4 regions of the Streptomyces sp. NPDC087300 genome follow, and region 1 is predicted to be linked to each of the others. Evidence: riboswitches for the same ligand, from Rfam matches in the RefSeq annotation. Region 1 holds a riboswitch; each other region holds the start of a gene.
The links. A riboswitch is a leader RNA that binds a small molecule or an ion and turns the genes downstream of it on or off. The one in region 1 is predicted to bind cyclic di-AMP.
Positions count from the first base shown of each region.

Region 2: it holds a riboswitch for cyclic di-AMP, as region 1 does, so the genes downstream of both, ACIO9J_RS35325 (M23 family metallopeptidase) here and ACIO9J_RS01300 (C40 family peptidase) in region 1, are expected to answer to the same signal.
Region 3: it holds a riboswitch for cyclic di-AMP, as region 1 does, so the genes downstream of both, ACIO9J_RS30290 (transglycosylase family protein) here and ACIO9J_RS01300 (C40 family peptidase) in region 1, are expected to answer to the same signal.
Region 4: it holds a riboswitch for cyclic di-AMP, as region 1 does, so the genes downstream of both, ACIO9J_RS05855 (NlpC/P60 family protein) here and ACIO9J_RS01300 (C40 family peptidase) in region 1, are expected to answer to the same signal.

Region 1 covers NZ_JBIUYI010000001.1:313,810-318,235, reverse strand. The annotation lists gene ACIO9J_RS01310 (LysR family transcriptional regulator) at 1-842, opposite strand, end outside; gene ACIO9J_RS01305 (LysE family translocator) at 985-1,602, shown strand; gene ACIO9J_RS01300 (C40 family peptidase) at 1,652-2,125, opposite strand; cyclic di-AMP (ydaO/yuaA leader) riboswitch at 2,129-2,307, opposite strand; gene ACIO9J_RS01295 (hypothetical protein) at 2,717-3,022, opposite strand; gene ACIO9J_RS01290 (ATP-dependent Clp protease proteolytic subunit) at 3,028-3,663, opposite strand; gene ACIO9J_RS01285 (GNAT family N-acetyltransferase) at 3,822-4,426, shown strand, end outside.
Region 2 covers NZ_JBIUYI010000010.1:200,791-205,216, reverse strand. The annotation lists gene ACIO9J_RS35335 (HPr family phosphocarrier protein) at 8-289, shown strand; gene ACIO9J_RS35330 (GntR family transcriptional regulator) at 537-1,223, opposite strand; gene ACIO9J_RS35325 (M23 family metallopeptidase) at 1,422-2,222, opposite strand; cyclic di-AMP (ydaO/yuaA leader) riboswitch at 2,235-2,397, opposite strand; gene ACIO9J_RS35320 (M16 family metallopeptidase) at 2,625-4,010, opposite strand; gene ACIO9J_RS35315 (M16 family metallopeptidase) at 4,007-4,426, opposite strand, start outside.
Region 3 covers NZ_JBIUYI010000007.1:444,332-448,757, reverse strand. The annotation lists gene eno (phosphopyruvate hydratase) at 1-607, opposite strand, end outside; gene ACIO9J_RS30290 (transglycosylase family protein) at 931-1,644, opposite strand; cyclic di-AMP (ydaO/yuaA leader) riboswitch at 1,649-1,850, opposite strand; gene ACIO9J_RS30285 (transglycosylase family protein) at 2,045-3,109, opposite strand; gene ACIO9J_RS30280 (cytochrome P450) at 3,285-4,426, opposite strand, start outside.
Region 4 covers NZ_JBIUYI010000002.1:54,147-58,572, reverse strand. The annotation lists gene ACIO9J_RS05860 (ATP-dependent DNA helicase) at 1-1,198, opposite strand, end outside; cyclic di-AMP (ydaO/yuaA leader) riboswitch at 1,555-1,711, shown strand; gene ACIO9J_RS05855 (NlpC/P60 family protein) at 1,719-2,936, shown strand; gene ACIO9J_RS05850 (hypothetical protein) at 3,062-3,415, opposite strand; gene ACIO9J_RS05845 (NlpC/P60 family protein) at 3,760-4,426, shown strand, end outside.

The DNA of each region.
Region 1 (4,426 bases):
TCCGTGCGGTGGACGACGGAGATGGTGCGCCTGAGGTCGCCGGGCTCCAGCAGGCGCGTGCCGACCGGGGTCGCGGCCGTACGCGCCACCATCTCCGGCACCACGGCGATGCCGAGACCGGCGCTGACGAGCGCGCAGACCAGGGCGTAGCCCGGCGTCTCGACCACCACCGAGGGCGTCGCACCGGCCCGCGCGAGCGCCCGCTCGACGGCCTGCCGCGGCGGATGCGTCGGCGCCATGCTGATCAGCGGCTGCCCGGCGAGCGCGCTCAGCGGCAGCCGTGCCGTCTGGCTCGCCAGCGCGTGCCCCGGCTGCGTCACCAGGACCAGCTCCTCGACGAGGATCCGCTCGGCCGAGACGGCGGCGGGCAGCGGCGCCGTCTCCGCGGGTTCGTAGGCGTGGGTGAGGGCCAGGTCGACCTCGCCCGCGGCGACCGCCGCGACACCGTGCGGCGGCTCGTGGTCCGCGACGGTCAGCTCCACGTCCGGGTGGGCCCTGCGGAACGCGGTCAGGACGGGCGGCAGCAGATGGATGCCGGCGGTCGTGAAGGTGCCGACGCGGAGCCTGCCGCCGGAGAGGCCCGCGAGCTGCGCCAGTTCGTGCCGGGCGCGCTCCATCTCGTCGAGCACCCGGCGGGCCCTGGCCACCAGGAGCTCGCCCGCGCCGGTCAGCCGCGCCCCGCGGTGATGGCGCACGAGCAGCCCCGTCCCGGCCTCCCGCTCCAGCTTGGCCAATTGCTGGGAGAGGGCGGGCACGGTGTACCCGAGCCGTTCGGCGGCCCGGGTGATCGAACCGGCCTCGGAGACCGCGACGAGCGCGGCGAGCCGCGTGGGGTCGTACATGGCAGCTCCCTGCGGCGCGAAGGACGCGCGTACGGCAGCGGGCGGCAGGCCACCCGGAGCCCGGAGACTAAACGGCTGCTTAAGTCCCCGTCAGGATATTGCACATACCCGTTGAAGGCTCGGAACCGGCAGTCTTGGCGGCATGGACGCACAACTGGTCGCCTTCACCCTGTTCGCCGCGGGCATGGTCGCCATGCCCGGCGCCGACTTCACCGTCGTCGTACGCAACTCCCTCGCCTCCCGGCGGGCGGGCGTGGCCAGTGCGATCGGGGTCGCGGCCGGACTACTGGTGCACACGGCACTGGCGGTCGCGGGCGTCGCCGCGGTGCTCGCCGCGGTCCCCGCGCTCTTTAGGGCGCTCCAACTGATCGGCGCCGCCTATGTGCTGTACCTCGCCTGTCGGGCGCTGCGTTCAGCGGCGCGAGCGCGCGAGCTGACGCAGGACGTGCTCACGGCGCGGGCCGGTGGTCTGCGGGAGGGCTTCCTGACCAACGCCCTCAACCCCAAAGCGTCGATCACGTTCCTGAGCGTGCTGCCCCAGTTCGTGCCCGCGGGCAGTCCCGCGATGCCGAGGACCCTGCTGCTCGCGTCCATCGTGGTGGCGCTCGCCCTGGTGTGGTTCCCGGTGGTGGCGCTGCTCGTCGACCGGCTCGGCAGGTGGCTGCGCAGGCCGCGCACGGCCCGTGCGATCGAGGCGGTGACCGGTGTCGCGCTCGGTGTGCTGGGTCTGGTGCTCCTGGCGGAGCCCGTCCTGGCCTGACCCCCGAGCACTCCGGAGTACTCGGGGGTCAGGACGGTCGCGGCGAGGGTCAGCGGACCCTGCCGTACCAGACGCTCTTGGACCAGATCTTCTCCAGGCGCACCACGGTGTTCCGCTTGGGCGCGTGCCAGATGCGGCCGTTACCCGCGTAGATCCCGACGTGGTAGACGCTCCTGCCGGAGTGGAAGAACACCAGGTCGCCGCGGGTCCGCTGGGACTTGGAGATGTGCTTGGTCTTGTTGTACTGCGCGGCGGCGGTGCGCGGCAGTTTCTTGCCCGTCTTCTTGAACGAGTAGAGCGTCAGGCCCGAGCAGTCGAACCGGGTGGGTCCCGCCGCGCCGTAGCGGTAGGGGGAGCCCTTCTTGGAAGCCGCGATCTTGAGCGCCTTCGTCCCGTGCGTGGCCGCTTGCGCTTCCCCGGTGAGCCCGGGGGCCACCACGGTGCCGCCTACGACGGCGAGCGTGAGGGCCGAAGCGGCCCCCGTCCTGCTGAGCAGCGACGGAACATGATTCAGCGCAGTCATGCGCAACCCTTCGTCAGCCGCCTGTGAAAGATGACCTGTCGGGTTCGGGCAGGCGAAGATGCCCGGCCGCGTCGTGCTCTGCGGCTTCACCCCAAGGGCGCGTCGTCCGGACCTTCCGGACGGGCCCGCCGTGCTTGGGTCCTCCACTCCTGCCGTTGCACCGATGTCGACCGGTCATCCGGGTGGCGGCAGGACTCGGCGTCCGCCCGGACCGCCCCGCCGCTGTGGCGGGGGCTTGTCGTCGGAGAGGATCTTGACCCGACAAGGGCGAAAAAACCGAGCCGAAACGGCGTTTTGTGAGGCTCCTCACGACTGACCCGTTCAGGTGGACACCGCCCGAAAGGGGCAGCCGTCCCGGCGGCCGACGACGGCTCGACCAGCACCGGAATGGTTCATTCCGCACTCCTCGTACACCTCTGGCGCAACTCTCGACCACGCCTTGGCGGACCCTCCGCTACGCCGTTCGGGGTAGCTCGTCTGGTCCGTTTCAACACGCCTCCGGACGTTCCGGCGAGTGCGGCGCGGCGGGTTCCGGGCCTCTCGTGGCGGTCAACGGGCGGACCGCCACGGAGGGCTGGCCGAGGGGCTTGATCAACTCCGTGCTGGAGGTGGCACGGTGACGCGGCCTGCCCTTCGCTCGCCGTCGAGCACGCGCAGCGCCCGGGTCAGCGTCGGCGCGTGCAGCTCGCTCTCGCCGCGGCGGTGCATCAGGGCCAGCGCGTCCCGCAGTGCCGTCGCGCTGCTCACCAGGGCCTGGGCCGCACGCAGCCCGCCGTAGGTGAGTTCGCCCCTGGCCGGGTTGATCCGGCCGACCAGATCGACGACTTCGAGGTAGCGGTCGACCAACTCGGCCTCGGCGCGCGTCAGTGCGGGCAGGGGCGGCAGCTCGGGCAGCATGCCGCTCACCGCCCGTCGCGCGCGGCGAGCGTGCTCTTGCGGCTCGGGATGATCCGGTCCACCAGGCCGTACTCGACGGCGGCGGGGGCGTCGAGGATCGTGTCCCGTTCGATGTCGGCGCTAATCCGCTCGGGGCTCTGTCCGGTGTGCCGCACGAGGAGTTCCTCCAGGAGCCGCCGGGTGCGCACGATCTCGTCGGCCTGGATGGTGAGGTCGCTCGTCTGTCCGTGGATCGGCTCGGCGATGGCCGGCTGTCGGATGAGCACGCGCGCCCCGGGCAGCGCGAACCGCTTGCCCGGCGTGCCCGCGGCGAGCAGCACGGCGGCGGACGCCGACGCCTGCCCCAGGCAGGTCGTCTCCACGTCGCAGCTGACGAACTGGATCGTGTCGTACAGGGCGGTCATCGCGCTGAACGAGCCGCCGGGGGAATTGATGTAGAGCGAGATGTCGCGCTCCGGCGCCTGGTATTCGAGGTGCATGAACTGCGCCATCACGTCGTTGGCCGACGTCTCGTCGATGGGGGTGCCGAGGAAGACGATCCGCTCTTCGAGGAGCTTGGAGTACGGGTCCAGGGTCCGCGTCCCCGCACTCGTGCGCTCGGTGAACTCGGGAAGGACATGGCGGGCGGACGGACGGTTCATGGCACGCCTCTTTTCGCGGGGCTCTGTTCTCTTCGCGGGACTCTGTAAAAAATGTACAGGACGTACGTTCAGGTGGGGAGGGGGTTCCGCGATGGGCGGGGGCAGGGGCCCGACCCCGCGTAGCCTCGACGCACCGTGCGGTGTGGAGGTGGTGGGGTGTGACATGGGGAGAGCGGGACCTGCTCGCGCTGGAGGTCGACGTCATCCACTGCCTCGCCCCGGGGCGGGTCGGCGAGCGCGCGAGGGTGGCGGACCCGTCGGTGCGTGCCGTGTGGTGCTGGTCGCCGGGGGCGCGGCTGCTGGCGCTGGGGCCGGGCGTCGACGATCCGGGAGCGGTCGACGACGCGGCACAGCCGTACGCGCCGGGCGAGACACCCGTCGCACTCACCCGTATCGCGGCGGCCTTGGAGGCGCCGGGCGAACCGGCCGGAATCCAGGGCGGCCCGTGCTTCACCTTTCCCGGCCGCCCGGCGGCGCGCCCGCCCGCGAAGCTGCCGCTGCTCGTCTCGGACGCCGAAGGGCGTTGTGCGGCAAGGGAGTTGAGCCGTCCGGACAACTGGCAGCACGGCGAATGGGCGGAGCTGATCGGCGGGTCGGCGGGGGAGTGGGCGATGGCCGTGCGTGACGGCGAGCCCGTGTCGATCTGTCACACCCCGGCCGCGAACGCCCGTGCCGCCGAGGCCGGCATCTGGACCCGGGCCGACCATCGCGGCCAGGGGCTCGCATCGGCCGCGGTCGCCGCCTGGGCGCGCCGCGAGGGCTC
Region 2 (4,426 bases), on a different contig from region 1:
GCAACACATGGCTGAGCGCCGCGTCAACGTCGGCTGGGCCGAGGGCCTTCACGCCCGACCCGCCTCCATCTTCGTCCGCGCGGCCACGGCCGCCGGCGTCCCCGTGACGATCGCCAAGGCCGACGGCGACCCGGTCAACGCCGCCTCGATGCTCGCGGTGCTCGGCCTGGGCGCCCAGGGCGGCGAGGAGATCGTGCTCGCCTCGGACGCCGAGGGTGCGGACGCCGCTCTCGACCGTCTGGCGAAGCTCGTCGCCGAGGGCCTCGAGGAGCTTCCGGAGACGGTCTAGGACACGTTCCCTGAAATACGTCGATGGGGTCACCCGGAATTCCGGGTGACCCCATCGACGTATTTCAGGGGAAAACCATCGGGCGCGCGGGGCACACGGAGATAAGCCCACACGGGGATAAGCCTCGAGAACACCGGAACACCGGAACACGGGAACACCGGAACACGGGAACACCGGAACACGGGAACACCGGAACAGCTGGAGAAGGCCTGACCGAAAGGACTCTTCCCTGTATACGGCGTCCGTGTTAATTCGGGAGCGCCACCGTGTTTACGGCACGTTGCGCTTCCCTCACGCTTGCGCCCCGCGCCGCGGGGCGCAACCGGTGCGCGCCCCTGACCCGTTCCGCGTGCGCCGCGGTCAGCGACCTGGCGCGCTCCGCGTCCCCGCGGGCCACCGCGTCGACGATCGCCGCCCGTTCGGACCACGACTCCGTGGAGGCGGCCCCCTCCCCCATGGCGTACATCCAGTCGATCTTGCGCCGGAGCTGGCCGAGCAGCGCGACGAGACCGGGCCCGTCGGACGCCTGGGCGAGCGTCTCGTGGAACCAGCCCACCAGGGAGCGCAGATCCTCCCCCTGGTCCCGCCGTGCGCGCTCCTGGCCGAGCCTGACCAGGCCGCGCAGCACCTTGAGGTGCGCCTCGGTGCGGTGCTGCGCGGCGCGCGCCGCGGCGAGCGGCTCAAGCAGCGCCCGCATCTCCAGGAGATCGGCCGCCTCCCGCTCGGTGGGCTCGGCCACGCACGCGCCCGCGTGCCTGCGGGTGACCACGAATCCCTCGGCCTCCAGGGTGCGCAGCGCCTCGCGCACGGGAACGCGGGAGACTCCGTAGCGCCGCGCGAGGAGTTCCTCGGTGAGGCGGCCGCCCCGTTCATGGACGCCGGAGACGATGTCGTCCCGGATGGCCGTGCAGACCGATTGCGCGGGAATGCGCATGACCCCACCTCCGCCTTAATCCCCGCGCAACGCGGTCGATTGACGCTCGCCGTTCGACTCTATTGCAGGGCGCCGGAATTTCCGACGGCGGACCGAAATCCATGGATCTCTTTTGGCCAAGCGCGGCGGTGTCCCGGAAACGGCGAAAGCCCCGGCTCGGTGAGCCGGGGCTTTCGGTGCGTCGCTGGGGGGGGCGGGTCAGACGTTGACGCCGTGCCCGCGCAGGTACGCGATGGGGTCCATGTCCGAGCCGTAGTCGGCGCCGGTGCGGGCCTCGAAGTGGAGGTGGGGGCCACTGGAGTTGCCGGTGGAGCCCGAGAGGCCTATCTGCTGGCCCGGGGTGACCGTCTGGCCGACGGTGACGCCGAGGGACGACATGTGGCCGTACTGGGTGTACGTGCCGTCGTTCATCTTGATGACCACGTTGTTGCCGTAGGCACCGCCCCAGCCCGCCTCGACGACGGTGCCGGAGCCGACCGCGTGGACCGAGGTGCCGGAGGCGGCGTGGAAGTCGATGCCGGTGTGGCTGCCGGAGGACCACATGGCGCCGCCGGTCTGGTAGCCCGTCGAGACGTACGAGCCGGAGATCGGGGCGACGTAGGTGTTCAGCCGCTTGCGCTCGGCCTCGCGGGCGGCGCGCTCCTTGGCCTCGCGCTCCTCCTTGGCCTTGGCCTTCGCCTTGGCCTCGGCCTTGCGCTTCTCCTCGGCCGCCTTCTTCTTGGCGGCCTCTTCGGCCTTCTTCGCGGCGGCGGCGTCGTCGGCGGCCTGCTTCTGTGCGGCAGCCTGGGCGTCGACGCTCTCGGCGAGCGAGTCACCCACGGAGATGGCCTGGGTGAGGCCGGTGTGCTCGACGGCGGCGTCCTCGGCGGCGAGCGCCGGAGCGGCGAGGCCTCCGATGACACCGGTGGTGGTGAGCGCGGCGACGCCAGCTACGTTCGCGGTGGTACGCGTGAGGCGGCTCGGGCGACGGTGCTTCCCGGTGGCACGGGTGAACGCCATGAAGCGGCTGATCCTTTCCTTCCTTCTCGCCTACCGGGTTAGCTGACGGGTTCGGAGCAGGAAGGTCTCCTACGAGTTCCTCACCTCTCGGCAAGGTTCCCGATTCACCCCAAGGGACGTGTGGGTCCCCGGCTCCCCTGGCTCGCGCCATGCGGGGACTCGGCGATGACTGTCCGGTGCCGCGGATGCGACGTACTGCGTGACGGACAGCCGGATTGAAGCTAAACGGACCGTCTTTCAATCGACAAACAGAACTAGCTTTTTGTAGCGCACGCCACAGGGCAGACAGGCAACCTCCATACGAATTCGGACATATAGGGACCCCGGTGACCACTTCGGTCGCCGGGGTCCCCCTATGTCCTGACCGTCCCTCAGCTTCAGGAGCTTCGGGACGGTCGTCCGTCAGCTCGTGACAACCGTCACTTCGCCGATCCCGAGCGCCCTGACGGGCTCCTCGATCTCTTCGGCGTCGCCGACCAGGACCGTCACCAGACGGTCCTCCGGGAAGGCGTTCACGACGGCGGCAGTGGCCTCCACGGTGCCGGTGGCTGCGAGCTGCCGGTACAGCTGCGCCTGGAAGTCGTCCGGCAGGTGCTGCTCGACCTGGTCGGCGAGGGTGGCCGCCACGGAGGCCGCCATCTCGTACTTGAGCGGGGCCACGCCCACCAGGTTCTGCACGGCCACGTCCCGCTCGGCGTCCGTGAGGCCCTCGGCGGCCAGCGTGCGCAGCACCTTCCAGAGGTCGTCGAGCGCGGGGCCCGTGGACGCCGTGTCGACCGAACCGCTGATCGCGAGCATCGCCGCGCCGGAGCCGTCCGGCGCGGAGCGCAGCACCTGGCCGAACGCCCGTACGCCGTAGGTGTATCCCTTCTCCTCGCGCAGGACGCGGTCCAGACGCGAGGTGAGGGTGCCGCCCAGGCAGTACGTGCCGAGCACCTGGGCGGGCCAGACGCGGTCGTGCCGGTCGGCGCCGATGCGGCCGATCAGGAGCTGCGTCTGCACCGCTCCGGGGCGGTGCACGATGACGACCCGGCCCGTGTCGTCGGCGGTCACCGGGGGCACCGGGCGGGGCTGTGCCGTGTCGCCCGTCCAGGCGCCCACGGTGTCCGCGAGGACGGCGTCCAGGTCCGTGCCCGTGAGGTCGCCGACCACGACGAGGGTGGCCGTCGCGGGCCTGACGTGCTTCTCGTAGAAGGCGCGTACGGCCGCGGAGTCGATGGCGGCGACCGTCTCCTCGCTGCCCTGGCGCGGCCGCGACATGCGCGCGGTCGCCGGGAACAGCTGCCGGGAGAGCTCCTTGGCGGCGCGGCGGGCCGGGTTGGCCGCCTCGTGCGGGATCTCGTCAAGGCGGTTGGCCACCAGGCGCTCGATCTCGCTGTCCGCGAAGGCCGGGGCCCGCAGCGCGTCGGCGAGCAGGCCGAGCGCCTTCGGCAGCCGGGAGACCGGGACTTCGAGCGACACGCGTACGCCCGGGTGGTCGGCGTGCGCGTCGAGGGTGGCGCCGCAGCGGTCGAGCTCGGCGGCGAACTCCTCGGCGGAGTGCTTGTCGGTGCCCTCGTTGAAGGCCCTCGCCATGATGGTGGCGACGCCGTCGAGGCCCGCGGGCTCGGCTTCGAGGGGCGCTTCGAGGTGGATCTCGACGGCGACGACCTGCTGCCCGGGGCGGTGGCAGCGCAGCACCGTGAGGCCGTTGGCGAGGGTGCCGCGCTCGGGGGCGGGGAAGGCCCAGGGCTTGGCGGTGCCCGCCTGGGGCTGCGGGTGGAACTGCATCGTTGCGGCCTCGGTCACTTCGCCGCCTCCTCGTTGTCAGCGTCCGCCGCGGACGCGTCCGCGTCGGCTCCGTCTTCATCGGCCTCGGGGGCCACCGGCTCGTAGACGAGCACCGCGCGGTTGTCGGGGCGCAGGCGGGCCTTGGCGACCTCCTGGACCTCCTCGGCGGTCACGTCGAGGACGCGCCCGACGGCGGTCAGGGCGAGCTGCGGGTCGCCGAACAGGACCGCGTACCTGCACAGTTCGTCGGCGCGGCCCGCGACCGTGCCGAGCCGGTCGAGCCACTCGCGCTCCAACTGCGCCTGGGCGCGCTCCATCTCCTCCGGAGTGGGGCCCTCCGCGGCGAAGCGGGCGAGCTCCTCGTCGACGGCCGCCTCGATCACGGGCACCTCGACGTCACCGGAGGTCTTCACGTCGAGCCAGCCCAGCGAGGG
Region 3 (4,426 bases), on a different contig from region 1:
CGGTGGACAGACCCTTGGTCTTCAGGACCTTCTTGAGGGTGTGGTAGACCTCGGCGCCCCAGCGCAGGGCCTCGGAGAAGGACTCCGCGCCGATCGGGGCGATCATGAACTCCTGGATGTCCACGTTGGAGTCGGCGTGCGACCCACCGTTCAGGATGTTCATCATCGGGACGGGCAGCAGGTGCGCGTTCGGGCCGCCGAGGTAGCGGAACAGCGGCAGGTCGCTGGCCTCGGAGGCGGCGTGCGCGACGGCGAGCGAGACGCCGAGGATGGCGTTGGCGCCGAGCGAGCCCTTGTTGTCGGTGGCGTCCAGGTCGAACATCGCCTGGTCGATCAGGCGCTGCTCGGTGGCGTCGTAGCCGACGAGCTCCGGGCCGATCTGCTCGATGACGGCGAGGACGGCCTTCTCGACGCCCTTGCCCTGGTAACGGTTGGGGTCACCGTCACGGAGTTCGATGGCCTCGAAAGCACCGGTGGAGGCACCGGACGGAACGGCGGCACGACCCGTGCTGCCGTCGTCGAGGCCGACCTCGACCTCGACCGTGGGGTTGCCTCGGGAGTCCAGGATTTCCCGGGCTACGACGACGTCGATGGACGGCACGAGCATCTCCTTCTGGGATATGACGCATTTACGCGGGGCCGCTTCAGCCCTGCGTCTCACGAGCCTAACGGGCTCCAGGGCTTCGGCCAGCCGACCGCCCGTCCCGTGGGACGGGCCAGGGCCCAAATACCCGGGAAACGGGACGGAAGCCCGTGTTTCTACTGGCCGGTAGCTCGCTAGGGGCGAACACGGAACCGGGCCGGGCCGCGCGGCCGGACCCGGACATGGCCCCGCCCCGGTGCGTACGGGGGATACGCGCACCGGGGCGGGGAGCCCGTGGGGACGGGGGGGTGGCCGTGCGTCCGCCGAGGCACGGCCGGGTGGGGCCGCTACTTCAGGTGGAGCTGCTGGCCCGGGTAGATGAAGTCGGCGTCGTCGATGATGTCGCCGTTGAGCTTGTAGACCTTCTGCCAGCCGCCCTTGACCTTGTGCGACTCGGCGATCTTGGAGAGGGTGTCGCCGGACTCGACCTTGTACTCGCCGTCGCCCTTCTTGACCGTCTTGCCGGTCGGGGTCTCGACGGTCTTCTTCTTGGTCTCGGTCTGCGGCGTGGGCTGCGGCTTCGGCGTGGCCTGCTGCTGCGGGGCGGCCTGCTGCTGCGTCTTCTGCGGCTGCGGCTTGGCCTGCTGCTGCGGGGCCTGCTCCTGCTGGCCGCCGCCACCGTTGTAGGCGGCGCCCGAGAGACCGACGCCACAGCTCGGCCAGGCACCCTTGCCCTGGCCCGCGAGGACCTTCTCGGCGATCTCGATCTGCTGGGCCTTGGAGGCCTTGTCGGCGGTCGGCGCGTACTTGGTACCGCCGTACGCGGCCCAGGTGGACGGCGAGAACTGCACGCCACCCTGGTAGCCGTTGCCGGTGTTGATCGACCAGTTGCCGCCGGACTCGCACTGGGCGACGGCGTCCCACTCGGCGCCGGTGGCGGCAGAGGCGGAGCCCGCGGCCATCAGCGGGGCGGCCACGGCGGCACCGGTGACACCGGCGAGCGTGACGACACGGGTGGCCTTGGACGGACGGCGGTGCTTGCCCTTGCTGGAAAACAGCATGAGTTGATCCCCTCACCGACGCCTGCGAGGTGAGCTGTCGGGTGCGGGCCGATGTGGTTGCCCGGTCGCACTTCTTGAGTGCGACTTAACCCCTAGCCGATTCCGTCCGTCTCCCGGCCTCCCAGCCTCTCGGCTGGTGGCCGCTCAACGGGCGGGCCCGGCACTTACCTTGGGTCCCCCGCTCCTGCCTACGGCGCTCGAAGCGACGACTGTTCCCGTCCGGCCGTTGGCAGGATTCGGCGTACCGACCGGCGGGGCCCACCAGTGGCGAGCGGTGACGACCGTAGACACGCGATCGCCGGAATTTCAAAGACGATCAGGGCTTCTGAGACCCATCTCTCACTCGCGCCAAATCGGACATTCGACGCGAAGGCCCCGCCCGACTCTTCGTCAACTTCCCTTACTTTTCGCCCAAATCGAGGCTCTGACCGGGGAGAATGAGGTCCGGGTCGCCGCCGACGGTCTTCTTGTTCCCGGCGTAGAGCGAGGGCCAGCCGCCGTCGACGCCGAGGTCGTCCGCGATCACCGAGAGGCTGTCGCCGGAGCGGACCGTGTACGTCCCGTCGGCGGTCTTGCCCGAGCGGTCGCCGCCGCGCGAGGCGTGCCGTCCTGTGCGGTCCTCGCCGTCGCCTCCGGAGGGCTGCTCGTCGGCGCGGTCGCCGCGGTGGCGGCCGGGGGCGGAGTCGTCGGAGGGGGCGGTGGAGTCCTCGGATCCGGGCGAAGTGGAGTCCTCGCCTCCGGACTTGCCGGAGTCCTCCGCACCGTCCTTGCCGTCGGCCCCCTTGCCTCTCTCGCCGTCCCCGCCGCTGCCCTTGCCGTCCTTGTCGCTGTTGCCGCCCTTGCCGTCCTTGCCCGACTTGTCGTGATCCTTGTCTCCGGAGGCGTCGTCGGACGCGTCGTCGGAGCCGGACTTACCGTCGGTACCGTCCGCCGGGTCCGCGGAGTCGGAGGGCTTGCCCGAAGGCTTCTCCGAGGGCTTGTCCTTGCCGTCGGACTTGTCCTTGCCTTCGGACTTGTCCTTGCCTTCGGACCCTGCCGGGTCCGAGGGGGGCGTCATCGGGTCACCCGGGTCCACGTCGGCCGCGGCGTCGTCGTCGGTGAGACCCGCGATCGGGGCACAGCTCGGCCAGGCGCCGGGGCCCTTGTCCTCCAGGACCTTCTCGGCGACGGCGATCTGCTGCGACTTGGACGCCTGGTCGGCGCTCGGCGCGTAGTCGAGGCCGCCGTAGCCCTCCCACATGTCCTGGGAGAACTGGATCCCGCCGTAGTACCCGTTGCCCGGGTTGGCGCTCCAGGCGCCGCCGCTCTCGCACTCGGCGAGCTTGTCCCACGTCGCCGTGTCGGCGGCGCTCGCGCTGGTCGCGCCGAGGAGTGGGATGGCGATGGCGGATCCGGTGACTCCTGCCGCGACGATGAGGGCCGGGGCTTGGCGGGGGCGTCGGTGACGACCATTGCCGGAGAGCATGCGGTTGCCTTTCACGGGTGGGGTCTCCCCTGCTCGAGCGGAGCCGAGAGCTTGGGGACTGGTGCGGCGACTGGGGCACCGGGTGCCCGAGTCGACGTGAACGTAGTCGCACTCGAACGCTTGTCACAAGTCGATGCAGCGGAGATCACGTGAAAGTCACAGTCTTGACGGTCCGTCAGTTGCCCGCCGTTTTCTGTGCGGATGTGAACTCCACGGGCAACGTGCGAAGTCCCCGCATGATCAGCCCGCCACGCCACCGCAAATCGGCAGGATCCGCCGCGAGTTGCAGATCGGGAAGTCGCCGCAGGAGTGTCGCGAGGGCGGTCTGGCCCTCCAGACGGGCGAGCGGGGCACCGAGGCAGTAGTGGATTCCGTGCCCGTATCCGAGGTGCTGGTTGTCGCGCCGGGACAGGTCGAGGGTGTCGGGCTCGGCGAACCGCTCGGGGTCGCGGTCGGCGGCGGCGAGCACCACGAGAACGGGGTCGCCCGCGGCGATGTCCTGCCCGCCGACGCTGAGCGCCTCCGTCGCGAACCGCCAGGTGGCGAGCTCGACAGGACCGTCGAAGCGGAGCAATTCCTCCACGCCCGTCTCCAGGAGCGCCGTGTCCCCCTCTTCCAGGGCACGTTGCAGCCGCGCGCGCTGCTCGGGGTGGGTGAGCAGCGCGTACATCCCGTTGCCGATGAGGTTGACGGTCGTCTCGAAGCCGGCGAAGAGCAGGATGAAGGCCATCGCCGCGGCCTCGTTCTCGGTGAGGTGCTCGCCGTGGTCGGAGGCGCGGATCAGGCCGGAGATGAGGTCGTCGCCCGGGTCGAGGCGCTTGCGGTGGATCAGCTCGGCGAGATAGCCGCGCATCTTCTTCACCGACCGGGCGACCCCGCCCCGCGGCCCGCCCCCGTGCCGGATCATCATGCCCGCCCAGTCGCGGAAGTCGTCCTGGTCCTCGCGCGGGACGCCGAGGAGGTCGCAGATGGCGTAGATGGGGAGCGGGAAGGCGAACTCGTGGATGAGGTCGGCGCTCCCCCCTTCCACGAACCGGTCGATGAGCTGGTCCGTCAGCTCCCGCACGCGCGGCTCGAACTCGGCGACGCGGCGCGGCGTGAACGCCTTCGACACGAGGCGCCGAAGCCGGGTGTGGTCCGGCGGGTCGATGTTGAGCAGGTGCGTCATGAGATTGGCACCGCGCTCGCCCGGGATCCCCGTCTTGCTCTTCGCGTGCGCGCCCTCGTCGTGGTGGGCCGGATTCTTGCTGAGCCGCTGGTCGGCGAGGGCCTGCTTGGCGTCCGCGTACCGGGTGACCAGCCAGGCGTCGACGCCGC
Region 4 (4,426 bases), on a different contig from region 1:
CCTCGTCGTGCTCGGTGTCCGCGACGTATCCCGTGATGCGCGCGCCCGCACCCTGGTTGGTCCACAGGTTCTTCGGGCGACGGCTCTCGTTCCGCTCGATGACCGCGTTCGCCGCCGTCAGGATCGTCTGCGTGGAGCGGTAGTTCTGCTCCAGGAGGATCGTCGTCGCGTCCGTGTAGTCCTCCTCGAACTGGAGGATGTTGCGGATGGTGGCGCCGCGGAAGGCGTAGATCGACTGGTCCGCGTCACCCACCACGCAGAGCTCGCCGGGGTCGTCGCCCTCGCCTCCGGAGGGGCCGACCAGCTCGCGCACCAGGGCGTACTGCGCGTGGTTGGTGTCCTGGTACTCGTCGACCATGACGTGCCGGAAGCGGCGCCTGTAGTGCTCGGCGACGTCGGGGAAGGCGCGCAGGAGGTGGACCGTCGTCATGATCAGGTCGTCGAAGTCCATCGCGTTCGCCTCGCGGAGGCGCGACTGGTACATCGCGTAGGCCTGGGCGAGGGTCTTCTCGAAGCCGTCGGCGGCCTGGCCCGCGAAGTCTTCCTCGTCGATCAGCTCGTTCTTCAGGTTGGAGATCTTGGCGCTGAAGGACTTCGGCGGGAACTTCTTCGGGTCGAGGTCCAGATCGCGGCAGACCAGGGCCATCAGGCGCTTGGAGTCCGCGGCGTCGTAGATCGAGAAGGAGGACGTGAAGCCCAGCTTCTTGTACTCGCGGCGCAGGATGCGGACGCAGGCGCTGTGGAAGGTCGACACCCACATCGCGTTCGCCCGCGGGCCGACGAGCTGCTCGACGCGCTCCTTCATCTCGCCCGCGGCCTTGTTCGTGAAGGTGATCGCGAGGATCTGGCCGGGGTGCACACCGCGCTCGGCGAGGAGGTACGCGATGCGGTGGGTCAGCACGCGGGTCTTGCCGGAACCGGCGCCGGCCACGATGAGCAGCGGGGAGTCCGCGTGCACGACGGCCGCGCGCTGGTTCTCGTTGAGCCCGTCGAGAAGCGCCGCCGGGTCGATGACCGGGCGCGGGGCACCGCCGCGATAGTGCGCGTCCCTGCTCAGGGGCGCGTCGAACTTCCCGTCGAACAGATCATCCGGAATGGGCTCCGGAGTGTTGTCCTCGGGCGGCGGCGGGGGCTCTTCGTCCGCGGCCCGGGAGGGCTGCAGGTCCGCCAGGAAGCTGTCATCAAAGAGGCTGCTCATCGCCTCCCGAGTCTAGGCGGCCCCACTGACAACCCGCCCCGGGTTCCGGCCACCTTCCCCGGCCGAAGGCCCTCCTGCCCCCTGCTGACGGGGATCCCGCCCCTCGGTGACGGCGGGACCACCTCTGGCATCGGCTCGCGAACGCCCTCCGAAGACGGCCCACCGGTCCCTCCCGGTCACGGCCCGCCCGTGGACGATCACATTCCGCCACCGCGCGACATACCCTCATCGGGCGATTCGAAAAGTCACGAAAATGTATCGGGCATATCGAACATCAACCTTCACACGGGCCACACGAGTTGGCTAGCGTGCTGCGCGGGCCGCTCGTACCGCCACCGGCGAACCCCGCCGGGAACGGGTGGCCTACGCCGAGTCCGACGTGTTCGGAGCCGGGGACCCACCAAGACCTTGGGGTGAATCGGTCCCGTACGTAGTACGGGACCGTAGGGCAACCTTCCGAAGCACCCGCCCGAACCCGACAGCTAACCCGGTAGGCGGTCTACGGAAGGAGTCGCCTCTCTTGGCGTCGCACCGCAAACCGCGGAACCGGACGGCCGGCAAACGCACGGCCCCCGCCATCGGCATCACCACGGCCGCCCTCACCTCGGTGGCCCTCCTCTCGCAGAGCGCGCAGGCTGCCCCCTCCGCGCCGACGAAGCCCAGCCTCGAAGAAGTACAGAAGAAGGTCGACGACCTCTACCACCAGGCGGGCGTGGCCACCCAGAAGTACAACTCGGCCAAGGAGAGGACCGACAAGCAGCGCAAGAAGGTCGATCACCTCCTGGACGACGTGGCCAAGCGCACCGAGAAGCTGAACGAGGCCCGCCAGGAGCTCGGCTCCTTCGCCGCCGCGCAGTACCGCACCGGGGCCATCTCCGGGACGGCGACGATGATGCTCGCCGACGACCCGCAGGGCTACTTCGACCAGAACCACCTGTCGGACCGGCTCACCGAACGCCAGAAGAAGGCGGTCGACGACTACCAGACCGAGCAGGTCTCGGCGACGAAGCAGCGCACGAAGGCGGCGAAGAGCCTCAGGACGCTGACCGACTCGCGCGACGACCTCAGGACGAGCAAGCGGACCGTCCAGCAGAAGCTGGGTGAGGCCCGCAAGGTCCTGTCGGAGCTGACCGCCGAGGAGAAGGCCAGGCTCGCCGCGATCGAGCGGAAGAAGGAGCGGGAGGCCAAGCGCAAGGCCGACGAACTGGCCCGCAAGCAGGCCGCGGAGGCGGAGCGCGAGCGCAAGGCGGAGGAAGCGGCGCAGAAGGAGAAGCAGGAGCAGGACGAGGGCCAGGGTTCCGGCGCGGGCTCGGGCAGCGGTTCGGGCTCAGGTTCCGGTTCGGGCTCCGGCTCCGGCTCCGGCTCCGGAAGCACCGACGGCAGTTACGCCACCAAGGCCGCGAAGGTGATCGACTTCGCCGAGGCGCAGATCGGCAAGCCGTACGTCTGGGGCGCCACGGGCCCCGACTCCTACGACTGCTCCGGGCTCACCCAGGACGCGTGGAAGGCCGCCGGGATCTCTCTGCCGCGCACCACGTGGGACCAGGTGAAGGTCGGCACGACGGTGAAGACGGCCGACGCCAAACCGGGTGACCTGGTGTTCTTCTACGACGACATCAGTCACGTAGGGATCTACATCGGCAACGGCAAGATGATCCACGCCCCGAAGCCGGGCGCGAACGTCCGCGTCGAGTCGATCTACTACATGCCGATCCACAGCGTGGTGCGCCCCGCGTGAGGGCCTGACGGCCCGGCGGTCACGGCCTGGTGGTCACGGCCCGACGGCGAAAAGCACCCTCTACGCGCGCGTGGCCCGCATCCTCTCGGGGATGCGGGCCACGCGCGCGTAGAGGTCGGGAGAACTCAGGTCCAGAGCACCGCGATGAAGATGTTCACCACGGTCAGCAGACCGACCGCGCCGAACATCCCCTTGTCGATCTTCTCCTCGTCCCGCTTCACGTAGACCAGCGCGAGGATCACGATCAGCACGGCCATCTTGATGCCGATCTTGAGGTTGTTGACCGGGTTGTCGTCCGCCTGGTTCAGGCCCACCAGGAGGACGCCGGTGACGAGCATGGTCAGCGCGCCGTGCAGCATCGCGGGGCTGAACCGGGCGGTGCCCTGGCCCATCTGCTTCATCTGGGTCAGGAAGCCGCCCAGGAGCGACGCGATGCCGATGATGTGCAGGCCGACGAAGAGATGGATGAGTACGTCCATGAGCCGGAGCCTAACCGGGCGCGTTCCGGCCACTGCGGGCGGTCCCTTACCACCGTCACGCGGACACCCGGGGCACAAGCCGCAGATCGGTCGCACAGCCGTGTGAAGTGGTCCTCCAACAGTGATCGACACGGTCGTCTTCCGTCACCGATCCGTCCACTACTGCCACTTCCGCGCAATCGGACACCAAGCCGTGACGGTCAGGTTTAGCGTCCTCCACCAGGTGACCGGCTCCCCACCGCCGCCCGGACCCGGGGCGGCAGTCGGACACCACCGCCGAGGAACCGGCGGCGGTCCGCTCCCCCTGTGCGGGCCGCCGCCGGACACGTAAGGAGCCCCTCTTCGTGTCAGCGCACCGCAAGCCCAAACAGCGCTCGCTCAGCGGCAACACGGCCCGCACCGCCGTCACCCTCGCCCTCGCGGGAGCCGCGTCGGCGACCGCGTTCGACGGCGTGGGACACGCGGACCCCCGGCTCAGCCCGGCCGAGGTGAAGTCCAAGGTCGACTCGCTCTACCGCGAGGCGGAGATCGCCACCGAGAAGTACAACGGCGCGAAGGAGAAGGCCGACAAGGCCGAGAAGTCCCTCGGAGTGCTGCGCGACGAGGCGGCCCGCAAGACGGACGAGCTCAACTCCGCGCGCGACGAGCTCGGTTCGTACGCCGCCGCCCAGTACCGCGCCGGAGGCGTCGACCCGGCCATGCAGCTGGCCCTCTCCTCCGACCCCGACCAGTTCCTGGAGCGCGCCTCGCTCGCCGACCGCGCCGGCAACCGCCAGGCCGCGACCGTCAGCGACATACGCAAGCAGCTCCAGGAGATCCGCCAGCTGCACTCCGAGGCCGACGACCGTCTTGCCTCCTTCCACGAGCGCCAGGCGGAGCTGAAGAAGCAGAAGAAGACGGTCACCGGAAAGCTCGACGAGGCCAAGCGCCTCCTCGCCCGGCTCACGGGCGACGAGCGCGCCGAGCTGGCGAACCCCGAAGGCGACCGCGCCACCCGCTCAGACGTCCGTG